Regions from separate parts of the Sporomusa aerivorans genome, predicted to be linked through region 1. Evidence: riboswitches for the same ligand, from Rfam matches in the RefSeq annotation. Region 1 holds a riboswitch; each other region holds the start of a gene.

The links. Region 1 has a riboswitch for cyclic di-GMP ahead of SATMO3_RS24985 (methyl-accepting chemotaxis protein). Riboswitches for the same ligand answer to the same signal wherever they lie in the genome.
Region 2: linked by a shared signal. The riboswitch ahead of SATMO3_RS02700 (methyl-accepting chemotaxis protein) and the one ahead of SATMO3_RS24985 (methyl-accepting chemotaxis protein) in region 1 are both predicted to bind cyclic di-GMP.
Region 3: linked by a shared signal. The riboswitch ahead of SATMO3_RS04370 (methyl-accepting chemotaxis protein) and the one ahead of SATMO3_RS24985 (methyl-accepting chemotaxis protein) in region 1 are both predicted to bind cyclic di-GMP.
Region 4: linked by a shared signal. The riboswitch ahead of SATMO3_RS27475 (autotransporter domain-containing protein) and the one ahead of SATMO3_RS24985 (methyl-accepting chemotaxis protein) in region 1 are both predicted to bind cyclic di-GMP.

The regions. Positions count from the first base shown of each region.
Region 1 is NZ_CP156926.1:5,214,229-5,220,249, forward strand. It holds gene mutT (8-oxo-dGTP diphosphatase MutT) at 1-28, shown strand, start outside; gene SATMO3_RS24980 (hypothetical protein) at 333-827, opposite strand; gene SATMO3_RS24985 (methyl-accepting chemotaxis protein) at 1,115-3,148, opposite strand; cyclic di-GMP riboswitch class I at 3,286-3,371, opposite strand; gene SATMO3_RS24990 (metallophosphoesterase) at 3,836-4,990, opposite strand; gene SATMO3_RS24995 (condensation domain-containing protein) at 5,244-6,021, opposite strand, start outside.
Region 2 is NZ_CP156926.1:585,185-591,205, reverse strand. It holds gene SATMO3_RS02725 (LysR family transcriptional regulator) at 1-263, opposite strand, end outside; gene SATMO3_RS02720 (ketopantoate reductase family protein) at 469-1,386, shown strand; gene SATMO3_RS02715 (hypothetical protein) at 1,527-1,991, opposite strand; gene SATMO3_RS02710 (mechanosensitive ion channel family protein) at 2,056-3,144, opposite strand; gene SATMO3_RS02705 (GNAT family N-acetyltransferase) at 3,449-3,934, shown strand; cyclic di-GMP riboswitch class I at 4,042-4,127, shown strand; gene SATMO3_RS02700 (methyl-accepting chemotaxis protein) at 4,255-6,021, shown strand, end outside.
Region 3 is NZ_CP156926.1:965,486-971,506, forward strand. It holds gene SATMO3_RS04360 (phosphoenolpyruvate hydrolase family protein) at 1-596, shown strand, start outside; gene SATMO3_RS04365 (HD domain-containing phosphohydrolase) at 830-3,007, shown strand; cyclic di-GMP riboswitch class I at 3,065-3,152, shown strand; gene SATMO3_RS04370 (methyl-accepting chemotaxis protein) at 3,253-5,286, shown strand; gene SATMO3_RS04375 (serine protein kinase) at 5,595-6,021, shown strand, end outside.
Region 4 is NZ_CP156926.1:5,774,026-5,780,046, reverse strand. It holds partial or broken gene SATMO3_RS27485 (DUF1643 domain-containing protein) at 1-229, shown strand, start outside; gene SATMO3_RS27480 (Fic family protein) at 510-1,274, shown strand; cyclic di-GMP riboswitch class I at 1,767-1,869, shown strand; gene SATMO3_RS27475 (autotransporter domain-containing protein) at 2,065-5,514, shown strand.

The sequences.
Region 1 (6,021 bases):
TAATAAACTGCAAGGTAATAGCTATTAGCAATAGTTGCTTATCCTTCAGCTTAAAAGAATAAATAAACTCGATAAAGTAAACCTAGCTTCAGGTGGGGTTTTAACCCAACCCCATCTGAAGGTTAGTTGCCCTTATCCCGGGACTTATCCACTCTTACTCCCACTTACAGAAGGGGGAGTCTTAGAGCGGGTTAATCACAGGATAGAAGAGTAAGCCTGAACACGTTCAACTCGACTGCAAGTGTAATAGAAAGATAAAAATCCGCCTTAATTCCGGCGAATGTGGAATAAGGCGGATTTTATATATATTGGCAAAGCTTGATTACAATAGTTTAAAACTTAAAGGTTGCGCCGACGGCAAATTCATCTTTGTCTTTGCCGTGATCAGGCATAAAATTGCTATATGTAACATTGAGATCTAAATTTCTGGCTAATTTATAGCCGGCCCCCACTTGCAATTCTTTGAATTCATCGCCGGCAAGGAACGATGCATAGCCATCAAGCTGCGGCGCCAATGACCCATTCAAACCAAGACCAAGGTACACGGATGAATCACTATAATCAAAATCCCGGTTACCAACTATCCCTCTTAGATTATTAGTAAACTGATACTGCCCGTAAATGTCTTTCATATCACCATAATAATCACGATCAATGGATTGATAGCCAAGCGTAAAGCGATCACCAAATTTATGTTCAATATAAAAGGTGTCACCGCTTAAGCCTACTGCCGTTTGCTCGTTATCCAGATTGTTGAGCGGAGCGGCAAAACATGTGGCCGTGCTCATAGTAATAAAAGCCCCCAAAATAAGTAAACTCTTTTTCATTGAAAACCCTCCTCAAATTGTAACAGCTCCACCATAACCTTCTTCAACTTGATGAAGCTTTTAGGTAAGTACTTTACCCATGTAAACTAATTTTAAATTAGTTTACATGATTTTCTTTAGATTTTTCTTAGAATCAACTTTATTATAACAAATGCTTGATCGAACCTACAAATCTAATTTATGGAAACTTGCTTCATCGGCGTTCATAAGCATCATCTTTTTGTTGAGCGAATACCTTTATACTCGTCTATTTCTTCCTGAAAAAAGCTCTATATTTTAAGGGATTTCTATAACCGGAATCTGCCTACTACTGCTTGCAATTCGGCTGCCAGCTTAGCCAGTCCCTGGCTGGACGCCGCGATTTCTTCCATGGAAGCCGACTGCTCTTCAGTTGCTGCCGATACAGTCTCAGCTTCGCCGGCTGCCTGTTTGCTCAGCTCATCAATCCGGTTGACCGAGCCGACAATTTGCTGGCTGCCGACAGCCATACGGTCAATCGCCTTAGAAATCTCCTGAACCTGCTCAGATACCTGCGAGACCAATCCCACGATTTCCTGAAAAGCCTGGCCGGCAGTCGTAACCACTTCGGCTCCGACCTTCACTTCACGCGTGCCGGCATCCATGGCCTGTACGGCTTTTTCGGTATCGCCCTGGATACCGCTAATCAGCGCGGCAATCTGCTCTGTCGCTGCCTGCGACTGCTCAGCCAGCTTGCGAACTTCCTCGGCCACTACGGCAAAACCGCGTCCCTGCTCGCCCGCCCGGGCTGCTTCAATGGCTGCGTTAAGAGCCAGCAGGTTGGTCTGGCCGGCTATACCGGCAATAGTACCCACTATTTGACCGATTTCTTGGGAACGTTCGCCTAATTCCGCGACTACCTTGGCTGAGCTGTTGACCGTGCTTTCAATATTCGCCATCTGCGATACCGCTTTATGCACCGCTTCACTGCCCTCTTGTGCTTTGGCAGCAGCCTGCGCTGACTGGCCGGCCACTGCATTGGTTGTAGCCGCCACCTGCTGAATACCGGCCGACATCTCTTCGACCACGCCGGTAGCTTCATGTGCATTCGCCATTTGACCACCGGCGCCTGTGGCCACTTCGGTAATGGCAACCGCCACCTGGGTTGCCGCCTGGGCTGACTGTTCGGCGCTGGCAGTCAGTTCTTCACTGGAGGCCGCCAATTGTTCAGCTTGGTTATGTACTTTACCGATCAATTCTCTAAGTTGTGTCCGCATTTGCCGGAATCCTTGGGCTAACTGTCCAATTTCATCCTCTGACGCAACTTTGGCCGCCCGCTCTCGCAAATCACCTTGCGCCAGCAACTGGCACTCGTCGAGAATAACGCCAATCGGTTTGGCGATATGGCGGGCAACGAACACGATGGCCACAACCGCCAGGATTAAGCAGACGACCGCCAGAATAAGCATGGTATGCGCAAGGGTATCGGTTGCCCGGGTGGCTTCTTGCTCCGGCGCGGCCACCGTCATGACCCAGCGCTTATCGCCTGGCAGTTCAAGCGGCGTAGTTACGGCGATTCTGGTCACACCATCCACAAACGTATAGAGGCCTCTGGCCTGCTGTCCATCCTGTGCCGCCTTTTTAAAAATACCAATAAGCCGGCTGTCCATTTCCGGCTGCGGCAAATTAAGTTCGGGATTGATGGTTTTTTCCAATAAGTTCAGCTTCCCGGCAAATTCCGGTCGTTTGGGATGGGCAATGATTAAACCACCGTTATCAGCCAACTGACCGTAACCGGTCTCCAGGAATTTTAGTTCTTTCATTTTTTCTGTCAGTCGTTCCATGGAAAAAGTCCCGACCAGCACTCCGTTTAGCTGCCCCTGGTCCATGACCGGCACTGCCAAAACCACCGCCAGTTTACCGGTAGCTTTCGAAACCAGCGGATCGGAAACTAACGGCTTCTTGGTTGCTATAACTTTTTTAAAATAATCCCGCTCAGCATAACTGGCGGCAGCACCTTTATGAGAAATGCCGGCGCCATCTAGTGAAACAAAAATCATAACATCAAACGTATTCAGCCGATTTTGTGTTTCGGCCAAGGCTTGAACAATTTGCCCCTTGTCCGCACCGGTTCGGACTGCCGGCGTACTAGCCAGGTCAGCCAGCTGTCCCAGCATATTTTCCATATCGGCCTGAACACGGTTTGCATAGTCGGTACCTACGGACCTGGCATTTTCATCCACACTCTTACTCAAAGCTTCTGTCGCCAAATAGTAACTTACCCCTGACAAGGTTCCCAAAATGGCTATTATAAGCGGTAATAACACAATAAGTAACCTGGTTTGAATTCTTTTGATTTTCATCACGTTGACTCCTTCATATGTTGTTACGATTGTTGCTACGATTTTAGTTGTTTACGTTCAAAAAATGTGATTAACCCAATAAAAAAGTGCCAGCCTGATGACTGCCACCTACGGCTGACAAATTTAGTTTATTCCCGATCAGCAGCCTGGCAATCATAGATACTGTCTCTTTAGACCCATGGCTTTGCGTCCTTATCTTTCGGTAAGTTTGCCCAATATTGGCAGGGCTAAAATCTCCCGGACCACTTGCATCCAAATAGTGTATTACCGATAGTAACAGCCCTTAGCCACACTCCCAATAGCTGTTGTTACCGCTAACATCCATTTGCTTTTGAATACTCATTTTCCCTCACTGCGAAACACGTCCCAAGCTGCCATTGCTCCTCCTCTCTATAATAATTATTGCCGGCTATGCTTTGCTATTCTTATCATTAGCCTGCTTCTCCCAGCTGTCTGACTGTTGCTCATGCTGCCAGCGAAAAAATATTTTTTATCTATTAATTATTTCTCCGTTTTAATACAAATCCCCTTTATAATGGATCTTAGTAATAATCAGATATGTTATTTGCGGAATATAACTTTTACTTGTAAGAATAAGTAAACCGCTATCCGCCTTCGGCATGACAGCGGTTTAGCGGCATAATCCGCTGCTGCGGTCTACGCTAAAGCTTAGACGCAGCAGTAAAGTTATTTAGCTTCAAAAGTAATAGCTATATCCACAAGCTCCGGGTAGTTTCCTATCCGGATGGGTGGTCCCCAGGTGCCGTAACCGCAGGAAACGATGGCCTGGTAGCTGCCTTTTTGCAAATAGCCCCAGTCGACTTCAAACAGCCGCTCGGTGACTAGATTGTTGGGAAAAAACTGGCCATGGTGCGTATGGCCTGACAATTGCAAGTCAACCCCGTTCTGCTGCCCCTCACCCAGGTTAAACGGCTGATGGTCCAGTAAAATTACGGGGCTATTCCGCTCCACCCCGTTCATAACCTCTGCCAGCGCCAGCCGGCCTTTGCCGTCCAGCCTTTCCAGCATGCGGTCATCCCGCCCCACCACATAGAACTGGTCATTTACTTTTTCATACCTGTCCCGCAGCACCTTGACGCCGGCCTGCTGCAGGTATTCCACAGCCAGCTGGCCGTTGCCGCCAAGATATTCATGATTTCCCATAACAGCATATACACCGTACTTTGTCCGCAGCTTGCCCAGGACTTCCGGCATCTTTTGCTCCACAAACAGGCTGACATCTTCGTCAATGGTATCGCCGGCCAAAAACACGATATCAGGCTCCAGCGCATTGATCCGGTTTACCAGATCTTCGAGGCGCTTGTTATCGACAATCACACCCAGGTGGATGTCGGATACCATTACGGCATGCAGACCTGACATACCCGGTACGGCTTTGCTGATAGCTACATCATAGTGATGAACGCGGGGATTATTCGCATTCCAGACCCCATAGGCCAGCAAACCGATTACGGCGAACAGCACCCCGAAGCCCATAATGGCGGGAGGCTGTTTTAAAGAAACAGGCATAACCAGGAACACCTGCAGCATTAACCGCAGGATATCAACAACGGCCCAGCAAAGCAGCAGGTAATACAGTGCCGCCAGCCAATAGTTGCCAAGCACGGTAATCCATTCATTGAAAAAACCGGGGAAGTAGGTTCTGCCCAGTCTCGCGACAAATGGGGAAACAGCCACCAGTACATAAAAAGACCAGTATAATAAGGCATGGTGGTCCATAACACCGCGGAAGGACTGGAAAAACCGCAGGCCCACATAGTAATTGGCGGCCGAATACAGCAAAAAGAACAGGCTCAAAATACCAATGAAAAATGAACTCATAAATAGCTCCCTGTCAGTGTCTTTTTATCAAACTTCTCTATACCTGTATTATTTCCCTTTATCCGCCGACTAACCCGCGCTAAGACTCCCACTCCTACAAGTGGAGATATATCCTTACGGGCACAGGCGAGTGGCTAAGTCCCTGGATAAGGGAGACTAACTCCCGCTAAGGCCGGGAAGTAAAAGCAGGCATCTGCATGAAGCATGTCGCAGAAACGAAGGTCTGAACCCGCACGCGGGTTCAGACCTCATACTATACCGGTATTTCCTCAATCATCAGCTGCAAAAAGTCTCGCGCCTGCCGTCTGGGTATCGCCGGCTCGTAAAAGGCCATAGCCAAAGTAAGCACGTCATTATACGTACTGGCGGCAATAAGGGACGAGGGAGCCGACATGGCCGGCCCAATCATGCAGCCGTCAACAGCCGCTATCTCACCGAAACGGATTATATCCTTGCTGATCACGCCAATATTGGAGAAAATCGGGGAAGATAATTTCGTTTCCCCGGAACGCAGCCAGTCAAATAACGCCGCCACACTAATTTTCTCATACACTTCTGAAATAATGGCGGTTCTGAGCCCTGGCGCACGTTGCTTCAAGTGCCGCATATTCGCCGCTGCCTTGGCTAAAGTGGCGGTAAACGCTTCGCCAGGCACCCAGGCTATTGCCGGCACTACCAACCCGGAAAGATTGCAGATGGCGCCTGCCTTTCCGCCGGGAACATAGCGTCTAAGATCAACAGTCACCAGCATGGTCATCGGCTTATCCACAGCCGGCGTCAGCATCTTAAACAGCGCCCGATAGCAGGCGGTCACTAACACATCGTTAAGGGTGACGCCCTGCTGGCGGGCATAGACCTGTATCTCTTTAAAATGTCTACTGGCAACTTTTTTGATAACATGCTGCGGCTCACAGTTTTCAGCGCTTGCTGCCGGAAATGACCAGGTATCCCGCTCCGGCTGTTCATCTTCCCAGGCTTGTCTGGCTTCACAGACATGGATTTGTTCGAAAACCTGGGTATGATCCCGTCTG
Region 2 (6,021 bases), 1.9 Mb from region 1:
CGATTTGCGGATTTGAGCGCCTGCGCTTGATTCCACAGAACACTCCAGCGTTGTGCGATGTCAAGAAATTCTTCGCCTGCAGGTGTCAAATGAATAGACTTGGAACCTTGTCCACGTTCGATCAGCGCAGTCCCCAGCTCGGCCTCCAGTTCCTTCAAGCGCTTGCTTACCGTTGATTGAGCCAAATTTAGTTGCTCGGCAGCTCTACTAATACTTAGTATCCTTGCCACAGCTAAAAAAACCTCAAGTCCTGCATTACACATAGCGGCCTCCCATTTAATCTTATTGCAATTTGGAATATGTTCTATCAAAATATATCATTTTACATATAAGCTAAATTACATTAATATTAACTTATTAAGATTATTCGGTCAATATTTACCATTGTCTAACGATGTGGTGCAAACTACTGGATATAGAGCGGGTTAGACGTCGGATAAATTATGCAAAATGGAAGGGTGACTCTTCATGTATATAACAGTGATTGGTGCAGGGGCTACCGGCGGTTACTTTGGCGCAAGGCTCGCAGCAAGTGGTTTACCTGTCACTTTTTTAGTTCGGCCCAACCGGGCAACCCAAATGAAAGCGGACGGTTTGGTAGTTAAGAGCGTACTTGGAGATTTGGTCATCAGGGATCCTCAAATTGCCTTAGATACTAAGGATATACCCCATTGCGATCTGGTCGTGTTATGCCTAAAAAATTATCAGTTAGAAGCCTGCTTTCCTCAACTTAAGGACCTTGTCAGGAAAGGGGCAAGAATTCTTCCGATACTCAATGGGGTTGAGCATTTTGAAAGCTTGGCAAAGGAATTTGGCAAAGAAAGCGTCATTGCTGGCAACTGTAAAATTAACGCGACCTTAGACTCCCATGGAACCATTTTGCATACAAACAAATTACATAAGCTAATCTTTGGTGAAATTATTCCTACCCAAATAGATTTTTGTCTTACATTACAACAGATATTGTCAAAGGCTAATTTAGAAATAGTTTATAGTCAAACTATTTGGGAAGAGATTTGGAGTAAATATGCCTTTATTACCGTTTTTTCCGGAGTAACTACGGCCGGCAACCTAACAACCGATCTGATTTATCAAAATGAAGCAACCAGACAAATGTTTCGCCGTGCTTTGGACGAAATGACTCGCCTTGCTGGAGTTTGCGGAGTCAATTTACCTGATAATTTTGTGTCATCGCAGGTTGAGTCTTTAGCAAAATATCCGAAAGGAACCACAACTTCCATGCATCAAGATTTAAAGAAAGGCTTACCCCTTGAAGTTGAAAGTCTCCAGGGAGCAGCAATTCGTCTTGCTACCAAGAAAAATTTAGAACTGCCAATTATTGAAACACTGTATGGTCTAATTAAGCCTTATGAATTGGGATTATAGGGTGATTTCCGCATAAGCGCCAAATCGCCGGTATTTTACGCGACATTGCAATCACAACCACGGAAGGCCTCGCGTTTTCAGATGGGACTATACTTTGTTAAAAAAGGCTGCCTTATTGAAGGCAGCCTTTCTTGGATCATTTATTTTACAAATTTTATATTAGTTGCTATATTGTCAGCTGCTCCGCTGTTTGTTCCGCGGGAAGTGACGGTGATTGTGTTAGAATTCCCCAGATATGTTGGCGGTATTTTGTAAACGATCTCATAACCGCCGACAATGCCTCCTATGTCGGTAATAAAGAATTGTTTCTCAAAGAGTTGTGAATGCTTGTACTGTTTTCCATTTACCTTGATGAAAGTCAGGTTCCAGTTTGGCATGCCGGTATAGATAACATTCATATATAGCTCAGGACCTGAGAATGCAAAACCGTTCATGCTTTTTGGATAGTTGTCCGGCGTAAATTGCCACTGATAATTATAGTTTTGCGCCGTAAACGCATGAATATCAACCTTGGTTAAGGCCGGCGCCGGTCCCGCCATAGCTACTGTCGAACCTAGCAATACTGTCATGCAGACAATCAATACGAATACTACAGACTTTTTCATATCAGCTATTCTCCCTTCTAAGAACATGAACACAGGATATATTCAGGCGGACGGGATTATGCATTTAGCCAGATTTCTCAATATAAACACTGGTGCCGGGCAACCCGAACGCTATTCCTTCAGCTTCTAAGATTTCCATGATTTTTAGATTGATGTCCTGCTTAATAGCCAAATACTCTTTCCACACAATGGTTTTGGTAAAAAAGTGCAGAAGTAATTCCAGACCGCTATCGCCAAAGGAATCGAATTTTACCATAATTGTACCCTGATCAACCTGAGGATGAGACTGGAGAAGTTCTTCAATTTTATTGATACATGCTTTCAGTTTATCTGCTGGTGTGTCATAACGTACTTTCAACTGAAATGTAATTCTACGCATGGTCCGTTTCGTATAATTGATAATGGGAGCATTGACCAGATTAGAATTTGGTACAGTGACCAGCGCTTGATCAACAGCCCGTATTTTTGTGCTCCTAAAATTGATATCTTCCACGGTTCCTTCAATTTCACTGGTTTTTACCCAGTCGCCAATACTAAACGGCTTGTCCGTTATAATAATAACTCCGGAAAAAATATTAGCCAGCAGGTCTTTTGCCGCCAGAGCAAAAGCCAGGCCGCCCAGCCCCAGTCCGGCGATAAATCCGTTTACATCGTAGCCCCAGGTACTGGCTATAGCCACAAAGGCTAATGCCAGCACAATGAATTTTAGTACCTTGGAAAGGAAAGGGATTAGAATTTTATCCACTTCGCGGTTAAAAATCCGCTGGATTTCCGACTGGTTTACTGCATAATAACCAATCAGGTCGTAGATTGCGCTTGAAAACAAAATTATGACCGCTGTCCGGAATATATTGTTCAGCAAAAAATCAAATGTATTTGGCACAATATTATGCAAAGCAAGATACCCGCCGGTAAGAACAATCAAATTTTTGACAGGGTTGCGCAAAACAAGGAGAAAAGAATCCTGATTCGCTTCATTTCTGCAAAGATTGTCATGAACAAAATGGAAAATGTAATTAGTAAATAAATTTTTGAAGCCCCAGAAAACAAGAAATATTGCAGCGGCTGTGGCTAGCTTATACAAAGATATGTAGCTTGTCACATAAGGCAATAACATATAAAATTGCTCAGGCATTTGTATGTCAAACTGCATCGTATCCTCTCCCCTCCTCCTATAGTTAAAGCCAAATGGTTAAAAAGCCGGTGTAAGAAATTGGTTGCTCCAACCCGCTGCCGGCAATTATCAGGCATCGTTATTAAAGAACAAACAACTTACTTTTATTATATAAGTTTTTATTTTCCGGTTCAAGATTTTTATATATTTGGAGTAAGCGATTAGTAAATTGATCTGCCAAGCACAACCGCGCTACAAAGGAAAACAGGCTCTAACAAACGAATATCTTGATATTTAATTACAGTTTCAGGTAACTAACCATACAGAGTAAGGAGCGATGACAATGATCTTCCGGGAGGCCGCTAAAGAAGAAATACCTTTTCTTTTTCAGGAAGGGTATAAAGAATGGAGTAAAAATAGAACTTTTGAACAATATTGCGTTGATAACAGTAAGGATGATGCCATCGGCATAAGATATGTCATCGAGGAAAACGGCGAGATCGCCAGTTCGACGGTTTTGCTGCGGCTAGAAAGCCTCCTTGGCAAGAATGTCTACGGCTTAGGGTCCATACTGACTTCGCAAAACCACAGAGGCAAAGGCTACGGGTCCGAACTCATAAAACAGTGCATAAAGCTGATCCCAGGCGACAACACAATTATTTTTCTGTACTCTGATATAAAGCCGGCGTATTATGAAAAATTCGGGTTTCAAAGCTTGCCTGAAAAGCTGCAAAAATACGAAAAAAGCGTTTGTATGGCACATTGCACTGAATTGGTATGGAATGAATTGATAAAAGCTAATGCGGCTGTTATACCCGACTATTTCTAAGATTTATAACTACATATTTTTACATAAAGTTAAAAATGATATTGCTTTTTTTACAGGATTTTATAGTTGTACGGAGAAATTATTATTAGTTAGGGAAAAAATTCCATGAAATTTGTCGGCAAACCATCCGAAAGGGTGGGACGCAAAGCCATGGGTCTACAGATAAAAAATCTATGATCGCCAGGTTGCACTAATGTTTTTGGTGTGCCCTGGCATTTTTTTCTGCGGCAATATGGCGGGAGGTGCGACGACATTGAAGCTGTCGTTGAGGCCCACAGACTGACAATCCATAGGGGAAAATTGGAGGATCGAGACGATTTATGCGACTTAACAGTATTTTTACGACCTTACAGGGGAAAATGAGTCTTTTTTTGGTGATTCTGGCAATCATTCCGGCTTTAATTATCGGCTATACGGCCAATCAGCAGGCTAATTCACTTTTAGATACCATGACGAAAAACACGCACAGGGATCATGTCATTCGGGTGGCGGACCGCCTGGAGCAGTATTTGCATGACGGACAGGCCAGTGTTGCCACCCTGGCGAAAACCCCGTATGCCGCTGCATTCGGTTCGGAGGATCAAACCGCTGTGCTACGTTCCTTTTATGAGGGCAATGGCATGTTTGAACTGGTCTTTTGCGTGGATGCACAGGGACAGATAAAAAATACGTGGCCGCAAACCGATTTTGGCGGTAAAAAGGATTTTTCCGATCGCCAGTGGTATAAAGATGTGGCGGCCGCGCAGAAGCCGGTGATTTCCGATACCTATGTTTCCGCCTTCACCAAGCAGGCCACAGCACCGGTAGTTGCGCCGCTTGTAAATAACGCGGGACAGATTATCGGCTATATCGGCGGCAATCTGAAACTTGGCAATGTAACCGAATTGGCTAAAGGGCTTAATGCCGGCAATACCGGTAAAGGCGTTGTACTTGATAAGAAATCTTATTATCTAACGGACAGCCGTGATGAGACCAAGTCACAGCAGCATGAACTGTTTAACGAACAGGACGTTATTGATATGACTAAATCACAGGAAGCGCAGACCAAATACCTGGGACGGCAATTGACGGCTTTTGCCCCTGTCGGTCAGACTGGCTGGGCGGTGTTGTCCTTCCAGAATATTGAGGAAACCATGTCCAATGCGGATGATCTCCGCAACCTGATTATTGTTGTCGTTCTGCTGTCTTGCATTCTGCTCGCCTTAATCGGTTTTTTTGCGGTACGGAGAATCAGCCGGCCGATAACCGCTATATCCTCGGTTGCAGCGCAAATCGCCGGCGGGCATATTGTTACTCCTGCCGTTACTTATACAGGCCAGGATGAAATCCGGCAGTTGGTGGAAGCTTTTCAGGTAATGGCGGAAAATATCCGGCAGTTGATCCGGCAAACGGGTGATGCGGCTGATGCCACAGCCATTTCCGCCGATCAGTTGGCGGCAAGTTCGAAGCAAAGCGCCGAGGCATCCGGGCAGATCGCCCTGTCTGCCGGCGAGGTGGCAGCGGGATCGGAGACGCAGCGCCAGGCGGTGGATGATGCTACTCTGTTGGTCCAGTCCATTTCCGACAAGCTGCAGCATATTGTGTCCGTTACCGACGCGGTTGTGAACAATTCACAGGGAACAGCCAAGGCAGCCGAGGACGGCAACACCAAAATTGAATTGGCCGTCCGGCAAATGAATGCCATTGAAACAACGGTGGCCAACCTTGCCGAAGTCGTCGGGCAGATGGGCGAACAATCCGGTGAAATAGGTCAAATTATCGATACAATTTCCGGTATCGCCAAACAAACCAACCTGCTCGCACTGAATGCCGCTATCGAGTCGGCCAGGGCCGGCGAACACGGCCGGGGCTTTGCCGTCGTCGCCGAGGAAGTAAAGAAACTGGCTGAGCAGTCCGAAGCGGCGGCAGCCCAAATCGCCGGACTTATTACGGCGATGCAGACCAGCAGCGGCAATGCGGTAGCTGCTATGTCGGATGGAAGCAGGCAAGTGCAGTCAGGCTCCGAGACGGTCAGGGCCGCAGGAGTGGCTTTCGGCGAAATTGTCGCATTGATTGAAACAACTAAATCCGGCATTGGCAGTGTCGCC
Region 3 (6,021 bases), 2.2 Mb from region 1:
CCGAGGTGTTGCCGGTGGTTAAGCACACCCCAGTTTTGGCCGGCGTGTGTGGTACCGACCCGTTCCGCATTATGGAAGTATTTTTAAAGCAGTTGAAAGAGCAGGGTTTCGCCGGCGTGCAGAACTTTCCCACGGTGGGTCTGATTGACGGCGTATTCCGGCAGAACCTGGAAGAGACTGGCATGGGTTATGATCTGGAAGTGGACATGATCAAAAAAGCCCATGAACTTGATATGGTGACCTCGCCCTATGTTTTCGATACCGAGCAGGCCGTAAAAATGACCAAAGCCGGCGCCGACATCCTTGTGGCTCATATGGGTTTGACGACCAAGGGCACGATCGGCGCCAAAACAGCCCTGACGCTTGATGATTGTGTGGCTAAGGTCCAGGCTATCTGCGATGCCGGCAAAGCGGTCAATCCGGACATAATTATATTATGCCACGGCGGTCCTATCGCCGAGCCGGAAGACGCCCGGTACATCATTGCCAACACCCATGATGTGGAAGGTTTCTTCGGTGCTTCCAGCATCGAGCGGTTTGCCACCGAAGTGGGGATCAAGCAGCAAACCGAGGCATTCAAGGCCATCAGGAAATAAATTCCGATAAGATCAGACGGGCTCCTGCTGAATTATGGATATTTCAGCAGGAGCTTTATTTTGTGCGGAATATGACTTTTTTGTGAAATAGCTGGCCGGAATGATTTTACGGCACTATTTCTATATTTTTTACGGCAAACTATAATTTTTACTAAAGGATTTTGTTTTTTGGCAGCGAAAGTAACTCAGTTATTATTGTACTTGTATTTAACTTATGATCAAGGAGTGCAACCATGTCCAGCTATCTAAAAAAAACAGGAATAGTGCAGCGATTGCAGCAGCAGACCATAGGCACACGCTTGATGATTCTAACTTCAGTGATTCTAATTACAGTAATAATCAGTTTAGGCGTACTGTATATCTGGCACGAGCGGGAGCTTAGAATCCAGGAAAGCAAACAGTTTCTGGATAAATCAGTAGAAGAACAGGCGCAGTCGATAAACGATTGGTTTCGTGATCACTCCAATACCGTGGCGACGGTAGCCCAGCTTTATTCGGTACGTCACCTCAACACAGAGACTATGCTGTATGATTTCAATGCGGCGCTGACCAGCAGTAAAGATTTCAACGGTTATGTATTTGTAGACAAAGGCGGGGTAACTAAAGTGGATACTATTGCCCCTCCTGGCACTGACGTTAGCAATCGCGAGTATTTTCGCCTCGGTATACAGGGGAAACCGGCTATTACCGAAATTTTGGTCGGGCGGGCTACCGGTGAAAAAGTTATCATATTCTCCCAACCGGTAATGAATAATGCAAACAACGTAAGTGGTATTGTTTTTGCAACCGTTTCTGCCCGAAAATTAGAAAATGTAATACAAGAATTTGAATTTGGACAAACCGGCAGAGCTTATTTGATTGACAAAAGTGCTCATATTATTGCCCAGACAGGTTCAAATGGAACTGGTAGCGAAAGCATGGAAAATAATGAGGGATACTGGCGGGCAAAATCAGGATTATCCGGGGCAGACCGCTATATCAATCACAGAGGCACCGAGGTAATAGGCGCATATCAGTGGGTTCCGGACAGAGACTGGGTATTATTAATAGAGATAGATGAACAGGAAGTTCTGCTACCGCTGTATACTCTCATTCAAAAAGCTGTTATTGGCAGCGCCATCATCCTGTTGTTTGCTTTATTGTTAACCTGGTTAATGTCCAAAAGTATTCAAAGACCGATACTAATGCTGCTTTCTGCGTCCCAGGGAGCACAATACGGCGACTATTCACATACAATCTCTGAAGAAAAATTTTCCTTTGCGCCTGTTGAAGTCCGCGGCTTGTGCAATGCCTTTAATATCATGCTGGGAACTATTAATGAACACATCGCACTTCTATATGACCGCAATGCGGCGTTGATTGTTGCCGAAACTAAATACCGCAAGCTGAGTACACAGGACCAGCTTACTCAGATTCACAACCGGACCTACTTTGAGGAGGAAGTCAGCCGTCTGCAGTCTTTGCAGCAGGCACCGGTAGGGGTTGCTATCTGCGATGTAGACGGCTTGAAACTTATTAACGATACCTTGGGCCATAAAGCCGGCGATGATTTAATCCGGGCGGCTGCCAACAGTATTGTCCAAAGTTTTTCTTCTCACGTGACAGTAGCACGGATCGGCGGCGATGAATTTGCGGTGATAATGCCTGGCGCGGAGTTAGACGAAGTACTTGCCGGGATAAAACGTCTGCGGTCTACGGTGGATGAACATAACAGGATACATCCTGAACTTCCGCTGGCAATCTCGACCGGTGGCGCGGCTGCAACCAAATTGCCGCTTAAGCTGGAAGACGTCATCAGTGAGGCTGATAACCATATGTACCAGGAAAAGAACCGCAACCGGGCGCACAACCGCCAAATGCTGCTGACAACACTAATGCAAACTGCCGGCAAAAATGACCACGGCTTTTTCGACCATATCGAAGGCGTAAAGAAATGGGCGCTCAAGCTGGGGAAGGCACTGCTTTTAGATGATCAGGCGTTACGCCAGCTCGAACTTGCAGCCCACTATCATGATATAGGAAAAGTGGGAGTTCCCCGGGAGATTCTTGTAAAATGTGGTCAATTAACGGAAGCGGAATGGGTGCAAATAAGGGCGCATGCAGAGCTTGGCGGGCGTCTGGCGAAAGCAGTTGCCGAACTTCTTCCTGTAGCCGAATATATTACCAGCCATCATGAACGATGGGACGGTTCCGGTTATCCGGATAAAATAAAAGGAGAGGGCATTCCTTTAATTAGCAGAATAGTCGCTATTGCCGACTCCTATGATGCTATGCAGCGCAATACCTCATACCGTAAGGCGGCTTCACGGGAGGAAGCAAACCGGGAAATGCAGGCTCATTCGGGAAAACAGTTTGATCCCCGACTGGTGAGCTTGCTGTTAAAAACAGTAGAAAAAGAATGCAACATTTAAGGAGGATTTTGCCAATTTGTCCCGAAATATGTAGAAAAGGAACAGAAGTGTGTTTCAGATCAAATTCAGCAAACTTATCGAAAGATAAGGACGCAAAGCCGTGGGTCTACAAGCTGTGTGTGCTCAGGATTGCCAGGTTGCAGTTAGTTGCATTCCGGCAATCTTTTTTCATTTTCATTTAAGACAGGATAGTAAGAATAGTAACAGCAACAGTTCAAGAAAAAAATGAAAGGAAGGTTATTGTTATGAAAATCACCAGTATGAAAACTAGACTTCTCTTAATTCTGTTGCCCTTTTTGATTTTAACCTTTGGATTATTAGTAGGTGTCAACTATTATCGGGCGGAGCAGGCCCTGTCGGCGAGCGTGGAAGAGAACGCAATAGCGATTGGGAATGATTACTCTAATCGTATCGAGGCTTATGTTCAGGGGGCAGTGCTGCAACTGGAAGCATTCTCCACCAATAAAGGCTTGTATAATCCGGCCGATAAGAAGCAATTGCAGGAGACTTTGCAGGATTGCGCCAAGCGGCTGGGCAACCTGGAAAATGTAACCTATATTGCTACCGACGGTTTGGCTCTGCGTCCTGACGGAAGTACTACCCAACTGGGCGAACGTGCATATTTTAAACAGGTTATAGCTACCAAAAAGGCGGTGGTTTCCGAAGTTCTTATTTCAAAAACCACCGGCAAAGTGGCTGTGAATGTGGCGGTACCGCTCCTTTACGGCGATCAGCTGACAGGCGTATTAACGGGTACAGTATCATTGGATAAGTTGACAACGCTGATTAAAGACATGCGATTTCTGAGTACAGGGTACGGCGTTATTGCCGACAATAGCGGCAAACTTATCATCCATACCAAATTACCGGACTTGGTTGGCAAATTAAATTTTACCGAAAAGAAAGTTGATCCGGCACTCAATGTAAAAGAAACGGAACTGGATGATCATTTTATCAGCCTGTTTAAAACTGCTGCCCAAACCGGCAAGCCGGTACGGGGGACTTACAAGTTTGTTGACGGGATAACCAAGGTTGGTGTATTTACTCCCATTCAGCTGCCGGGCAGTAATCCCTGGATCTTAATTGTAACGGCGCCGGAGGCTGAGGCTGCACAGGCGGTAACTTCATTGACATACGCCATGCTGACCGGGTCGTTCTTCTGCCTTGTTCTGGCTGCGCTGTTTATTCTTTATCTCAGTAAAATTCTTTCAAAGCCGATTGCCTTGATCAGAGACGAATGCCTGCTGCTGGCGCAGGGGGACCTACGCGATCAGCAGGGCAGGGTCTTGTCTCATGATGAAGTGGGACAGTTGGCGCAGGGGTTTCGGGACATGCGCACCAGTCTGCGGACTCTGGTCACCAATGTTCTTTCCCAATCGGAATTGCTTGCCGCTTCCAGTGAAGAACTGACGGCAAGTGCCCATCAATCGGCAGATGCCGCTAATCAGGTAGCCGGCTCGATCACGGAAATTGCCCGGAGCGCTGAAAATCAGGTTGCAACAGTTAATCAAATCACTGCGAGATCCCGGGCAATGGCCGAAGAAGTAAATCAGATTGCGCAAACAGCAAAAGACTTATCGCAAATTGCTGAAGACACTGCTGCGGCAGCGAAACAAGGCCGTACGTCTGCAGAGCAAGCCGTAACGCAGATGAGCGAAATCGGGGAGAATACAAACACTACGCAGGCGACTATCGGTGAATTAAGCAAAAGCTCTCAGGAGATCAGGGAAATTGTCACACTAATATCCTCAATTGCCGGGCAGACCAATCTGCTGGCTTTAAACGCCGCCATTGAAGCGGCGAGAGCGGGAGAACAGGGGCGGGGCTTTGCCGTTGTCGCGGATGAGGTCCGGAAGCTGGCCGAGGAATCCAGTCACGCTGCAGGTAAAATTAGTGCACTGATCGAAAAAAATGATGCCAATCTCAAAGATGTTGTTATCACTATGCAAAACGGAACTGCAGGCGTTCAGACAGGTATTTCTCTTGTCCACAGCACCGGTGAGAGTTTTAATAATATAGTGGAGTCCATTCTTTCCATAGCAAGGCAAATTCAGGATATTGCGGCAGCCATCCAGCAGATAGATGCCAGTAACAGGACCTTGCTTACATCCATTCAGGAAATTAATACAGCCAGTGCAAACGCCGCATCAGAGTCAGAGACTATTTCAGCGGCCACAGAGGAACAGTCGGCAGCCATGCAGCAGATTGCCTCCTCCAGTCAGAGTCTGGCAATGCTGGCTGCTGACTTGCAGGCCAGTATAGCAAGATTCCGCTTATAATCCGGTCACATCATAATATTACTATAAGAAATAAATCCCCTGGCAGTAGCCGGGGGATTTATTTTGCCCAAACAAGAACAGGAGAAGTAACCAGCTTTGGTACAAACATCCTTTAGACAAGTTTACATAAATTTGATATATTTATACTAACCCAAGAGACAAATGTCTCTTTGAATGGAGGTGTGGTGTACAAAATGATTGACAATATGGTTGAAACCGATCTTGATTTAACAATGGATGAGCCTGATATGTCAGATGTGGTGGAGCACCACCCGGATAACTATTAATTATTTTTAAGGAGGCCGAGTATGGGTAACTTTGATTTTGCCAGTCTGATTCAAACTGACCGTGAAAGCAGGAAGCAGCAGCATTTTTCCGGGACACTGCTGGATTATCTGGCTATTGTCAAGGAAAATCCCAAAGTTGCCATGCTGGCTCATCAACGGATGTATGAGCTTTTGTCAACACCCGGTGCAGCAACGGTTAAAACCGAGGAGAACCCGAGGCTTAAGCGGATTTACGGCAGTGATACCCTGCGTAGGTATAAATTTTTTGAGAATGATTTTTACGGAATTGATAAAAGCATCATGAAAATCATGCGCTATTTTCATTCTGCAGCCATGAAGGGGGAAGAAGCCCGTCAGGTATTATATCTGGTCGGGCCGGTAGGGGCCGGCAAGTCGTCGCTCATGGAGGCGCTGAAAAAGGCGCTGGAAATGAGCCCGCCGGTTTATG
Region 4 (6,021 bases), 560 kb from region 1:
GGACGGCAGGAAGAGCCTGAAGAATGAAATCGAACAGGGAATTTTGGAACAGATTTTGGCATCGGCAGAACGGGTGGATGTCATCATCGTTGTCTGGGGCAAAGCGGGAGATACTAGCAAAGCGGTTCAGAAAAGACAGGAATATTTTCTGGAAAAGCTTGGCGAGTTCGAGGACAAAATGCAAATGATTGGCTTTCATCCTTTAGCTCCGCGAATGCGACTGAGGTGAAAGTTAGAGACATTTCGCAGAAAGAAAAGTGTGTAATCAATATCGGCAGATACATCAGATAGTGATTAAGTATAAAGTAGGGTAGTCCATCGACCTATCTGGATGATGGGCTATTAGGATTTTTATAATATGTACTATATAGGTCGTTAGCAGGTAAGAACATAACTGAGAAGGGTGTCTAGTGTAAAGTAAGCCAGTTTATGGTAAAATATAAGTAGTAATTTAATTGAGAAATTGGCGTCAGCTCAGAATATAAACTATCTGGGATGGATTTATTAAAATGGCTTGGGAGGTGATTCTACTGGATTATCCTGCAATACTGAAACAAATAGACGAAAAAAAGGCTTTACTGGACAGTAAAAGGCCATTTCCACGCCATACGCTGGAAAGTTTGAGAGAAAAGCTACTAGTTGAATGGACATATCATTCAAACGCTATTGAAGGTAATACCCTAACTTTGTCAGAAACTAAAGTAGTTTTAGAGGGAATCACCATTGGCGGGAAAACTCTGCGCGAGCATCTTGAAGTAATTAATCATCGAGAAGCAATCGGTTATATAGAAGAGATCATCACAAAAAAGGAAGACCTGTCTGACTGGCAGATTAAGAATATCCATGCTATTGTCCTAAAGGGCATATTGCCCGAGAGCGCTGGTGTTTACAGACGAGAAAATGTTTTCATCAGTGGTGCTGAGCATATACCGCCTGACTATGTACAGGTTCCTGCGCAAATGGCTGAGTTGCTGGAATGGTATAAGGGAGAAGCACAGAAGCTACATGCCGTTGAAAGAGCGGCTATTCTGCATAGCTGGTTTGTTAAAATACATCCCTTTGTGGATGGTAATGGGCGTACAGCAAGATTACTGTTAAACTTTGAGCTTATGAAAAATGGATATGTACCGATTGTTATTAAAAAAGAACAGCGGGTAGAGTACTATGATTCTTTGGATTTTTCCCATGTGAAAGGGGATTATAGCGGATTTGTTAAATTAGCAGCTCAAATTTTGGAAGATACTTTTGATTTTTATATCAGACATATTGGATAAGGTGTATTAATGGTATTGAAAAACAGGTACCTACTACTAGCTACCGTGGACTGACCATTCACGCAGGACGGACCGTAGCGAATATGGATTTGTTTACTCGAAGAGTGGAAAAAGCCTTGTGGAACGAAGATACGCCGTTTGGTAAATGATCGCTATAGCTGAGTTGGTTGATTGTGTTGAATGATTGTAAAGCTGACTTGCAAGGATTACCCAGAGATGCCGCCTAAATGGGCGGTTTTTTCTTGTCTAACTTTAAACGGTAATAAGTGATATAAAAGATATTACGGATACTCTGCATAGCGCAAAATACCAGGTAATTAATATTAAACATATAATTATAAAGAATTATAAAGAATTATAAAAAAATATAAATATTTAAAAATAATGCAGGAATTTGGCGATTTATGGTATAAATATTAAAATATTATTTAATCAAATGATTTGCTGACCGATTAAAATAATTCTCAGATGATAAAGAAAGACAGTTTTAGATTGGTGTTTGGGCAAACCTGATGAAAGCCAGGGACGCAAAGCTATGGGTCTAAGGATGAGATCATCTTAATGTGATTTCATCTATGATAGCCAAGCCGCATTAGTGTATTTTGCTATGCGGCTTGGCTTTTTGTATCATTTCCTTGTAGAGGATGTTTATTATGTTGATGTAGCAGAAGTGATCAGGCAATGTGTGTTATATAGCTTATGAAATATGTATGAAGCGTACAATGTTCGCACAACGAGGAGGTGATCTCAAGAATTATATACAGCCAGATAAAATTTTAGGGGGGTTCATATGGCAGATTTATCAAAAGTCGATTTTGCCTCAGATCAGCATTCGCTACTCAATCGACCTACCCGGATCAAGCGACGCTTTCTTCTCGCTTCTATCACTCTAGCCTTAACCCTTTCCTGGGGCGGGGAGGCGCTGGCTAGCGACGAGATCATTGACACTGAAACTCGTACCATCGCGGCGACGACAGCCTATCCAGGTCAACAGCTTATTGTCGGTTTGAACAACACGGGCGTGCTGACCGTTTCGGGTGGCGGAACGGTCGATAATAGGACCAGTACGATCGGATACAACGCTGGCAGCAATGGTACGGTGATCGTCACCGGCACGGGTTCGACGTGGACGAATCCCGAAGATCTTGATGTCGGTGGGAGCGGTACGGGCACGCTGACCATTTCGGATGGCGGAAAGGTCAACAATCAGAACGGCACGATTGGACACTACGCCGGCAGTACTGGTACGGTGACCGTCACCGGCACCGATTCAACGTGGACGAATAGCAATGAACTCGTCGTCGGCTGGAGCAGCACAGGCACGCTGACCATTGAGAATGGCGGAACGGTCAGCAGTACGAACGGCTTTCTCGGAGCCCGCGACGGCGGCAACGGCACGGTGACTGTCACCGGCGCTGGTTCAACGTGGAACAACAGCAAACAACTCATCCTCGGTTACGTCGATCCGAGCGGCAGTTCAACGGGTGTACTGACCATTGAGAATGGCGGAACGGTCATCAATACGGATGCCCGTATCGGACTTAGCGCTGGCAGCACTGGCACGGTGACCGTCACCGGCGCTGGCTCGACGTTGACCGATAACGGCACCAGCCTTCGTGTCGGCCGGGATGGCACGGGCACGCTGACCATCGCGGAGGGCGGCCTTGTGACAGTCGGCACGGAGACGAACGGTGCGTATAGCGGCACCCTCGCCATTGCTTTTAGTACCGGATCAACTGGCACAGTGAATATCGGCGCTGCTTCCGGTTCCGCTGCCGTCGCAGCGGGAACGCTCAAGGCGGCAGCGGTCGAATTCGGCTCTGGCACCGGTAAGCTGGTGTTCAACCATACAAGCACCAATTACTCCCTTGGAGCCAACATCTCCGGCGCAGGACAGATTATTGCCGAAAACGGCGTAACAACACTCACCGGCAACAACACTTATACCGGCGGCACAACCATTTCTGGCGGCACGCTTGCAGGTATCGCCACCAGCTTCGGCAGCGGTGCGATCGCCAACAACAGTGCTCTCATCGTCGATGGCAGCGGGACCCTGACGAATACGGTCTCCGGGTCGGGCAGCTTCACCAAGACCGGCAGCGGAACGCTGGCGCTCACTGGCAACAATACTTATACCGGCGGTACGACTATCTCTGGCGGCACGCTTTCCGTCACAACCGATAACCTGATGGGTAATGTTGTCAACAACGCCACGCTGCTAATCGATCAGGACACGGATGGCACGTTTGCCGGCAATATCTCCGGCTCTGGCGATCTCGTAAAGGATGGCACCGGCACGGTGAACATGGCCGGTACTCTGACCTATACTGGAGCGACAACAGTGCTCAACGGTCAGCTCGTCGGCAATACGACGGCTCTTGGCGGTTCCGTTGCGAATAATGGACAGGTTGCGTTTGATCAGTCGTTCGCTGGTACATATAACAATGTTATTTCCGGTACTGGGAGCCTGCTAAAGAATGGAACCGGCACCGTTATTCTCACCAATGATAATACCTATACTGGCGGCACGACCATTTCCGGCGGTACGCTGCAAGTTGGCAATGGCGGAACTACGGGGTCGATCACCGGCGATGTTGTCAATAACGGCGTTCTGGCATTCGATCGTTCCGATGGCGTGACCTTGAGTGGACAGATCACAGGAGCAGGCGCGATCCGGCAGCTCGGATCGGGCTTGGTATCGTTAACGGGCAATAGTGGAACGTTCACAGGTACGACCACGGTAGAGGCGGGCTCCCTGAAAGTGAACGGGACGCTGGGCGGCGTGCTGGATATCCAGACAAGTGGCCGCCTTCAGGGCACCGGCACGGTCGGCAACCTCACCATGAACGGGGTAATTGCACCTGGCAACTCAATTGGCACGCTCAATGTTGCAGGTGATATCACGTTCAATACGGGCTCAGTCTACGAAGTCGAGACGAATGCGGCGGGACAAGCTGACAGGATCAACGCATCGGGCACAGCCACGATCAATGGCGGCTCAGTTCAGGTCTTGGCCGCAACAGGTAACTACGCACCAGCGACAACCTACACCATCCTGTCAGCCACTAACGGCGTGAGCGGCACGTTCACGGACGGTGTGACCTCAAACCTGGCCTTCCTCGATCCGTCGCTCTCCTACGATACAAATAATGTCTATCTGCGCCTGACACGTAATGATGTAACCTTTGACGGGATAGGGTTAACGCCGAACCAGATCACCGCCGGCAAAGGAACGGAGAGTCTCACCCTCGGCAATTCCATTTATGACGCCGTGCTAAACCTGTCATCAGATCAGGCGCGTCACGCCTTCGACCAGCTTTCGGGTGAACTCCATGCATCGGTTGCGACAACATTGATTGAAGACAGCCGTTTCGTACGCAATGCGATGAACGACCGACTGAGGGTGAAAGCAAACGCACCCGGTGCCTGGAGCCAGGCATTCGGGTCGTGGGGCCATACCAGCAGTAACGGCAATGCGGCCAAGATGGATCGCTCGACAGGCGGCTTCCTGTTTGGCTCAGATATTCCGGCGTCCGACACCTGGCGGTTCGGCGCAGTCGCAGGCTACAGTCATACAAGCTTTGACGTGAAGGCTCGTAATTCTTCAGGATCGAGCGATAACTACCATCTGGGACTTTATGGCGGCTCGGACTGGGGGCAGCTCGGGTTCCGTTCGGGGTTGGCTTATACCTGGCATAATATTGACACGACGCGCAGCGTGATGTTCCCCGGCTTCTCGGATCGACTGAGCGGCGGTTACCATGCCGGGACGTTCCAAGCGTTCTCAGAGTTAAGCTACGGGACCGAAAAGGGTGTTACGAAGCTCGAACCGTTCGTCAATCTGTCCTATGTGAACTTCGATGCCAACAGTCTACGCGAGAGCGGCGGTGCGGCAGCACTCAACGGATCGGGAGTGTCAATGGATACGCTGTTCACAACGCTCGGCCTTCGTACTACAGCCAGTGTCAATTTGGGCAAAAAAGCGGTGACAGCGCGGAGCCTGTTGGGCTGGCGTCACGCCTATGGTGACACAATCCCAACGGCGACCATGAGCTATGCTTCGGGTTCGAGCGCGTTCACGCTGGGCGGCGTACCCATCGCCCGCGACGCCGCTGTGGTCGAGGCAGGTCTTGACTTCACGCTTTCGCCGACCAAAACGCTCGCCATCTCCTACAACGGGCAGTTCGCCAACCATCTCGTTGATCAATCTTTCAAAGCTAACCTCAGCATGAAGTTCTGAGACCTTGAGGATAAATAATGCGGTTGGTTTTAAGTCCACCAATAAGATGATAAGGTAATGTGTTTTAGGTTTTTTGAAGGGCAATGAGGGCAGACCTCATTGCCTTTTCCTGCACCGTTTGACCTGATACGGAGAACCGTACCACTGGTAACGGCGAGAAATCACTCATTATATAAGTAGATACAAAAATAATCGAAGTTCCTGCAGAATGTTCTAAATAATTTGCAGGAACTTTGTATTTTTACGGTAAATTTATTAGTTGTTATCTTATAGGACTTTTGGACTCAATAGAACCGTCCCTGTGAGTCTTATCCCAATGGTAACGGTGAAAAATGGCCTCAATCCTTCAAAATGCGGGGATGGGGGCGTTTTTTTCGCGTACCTAAGCGAGAAATATAAGTGCCCTGATTGCCCTACGAATGTGGAAAGTAAATGCAGCTTTGGGACGGAGTTGTTGGCATCGGTTTTCAACACTGCCGACTTTCCCGTTGACATTGTTGAAAACTG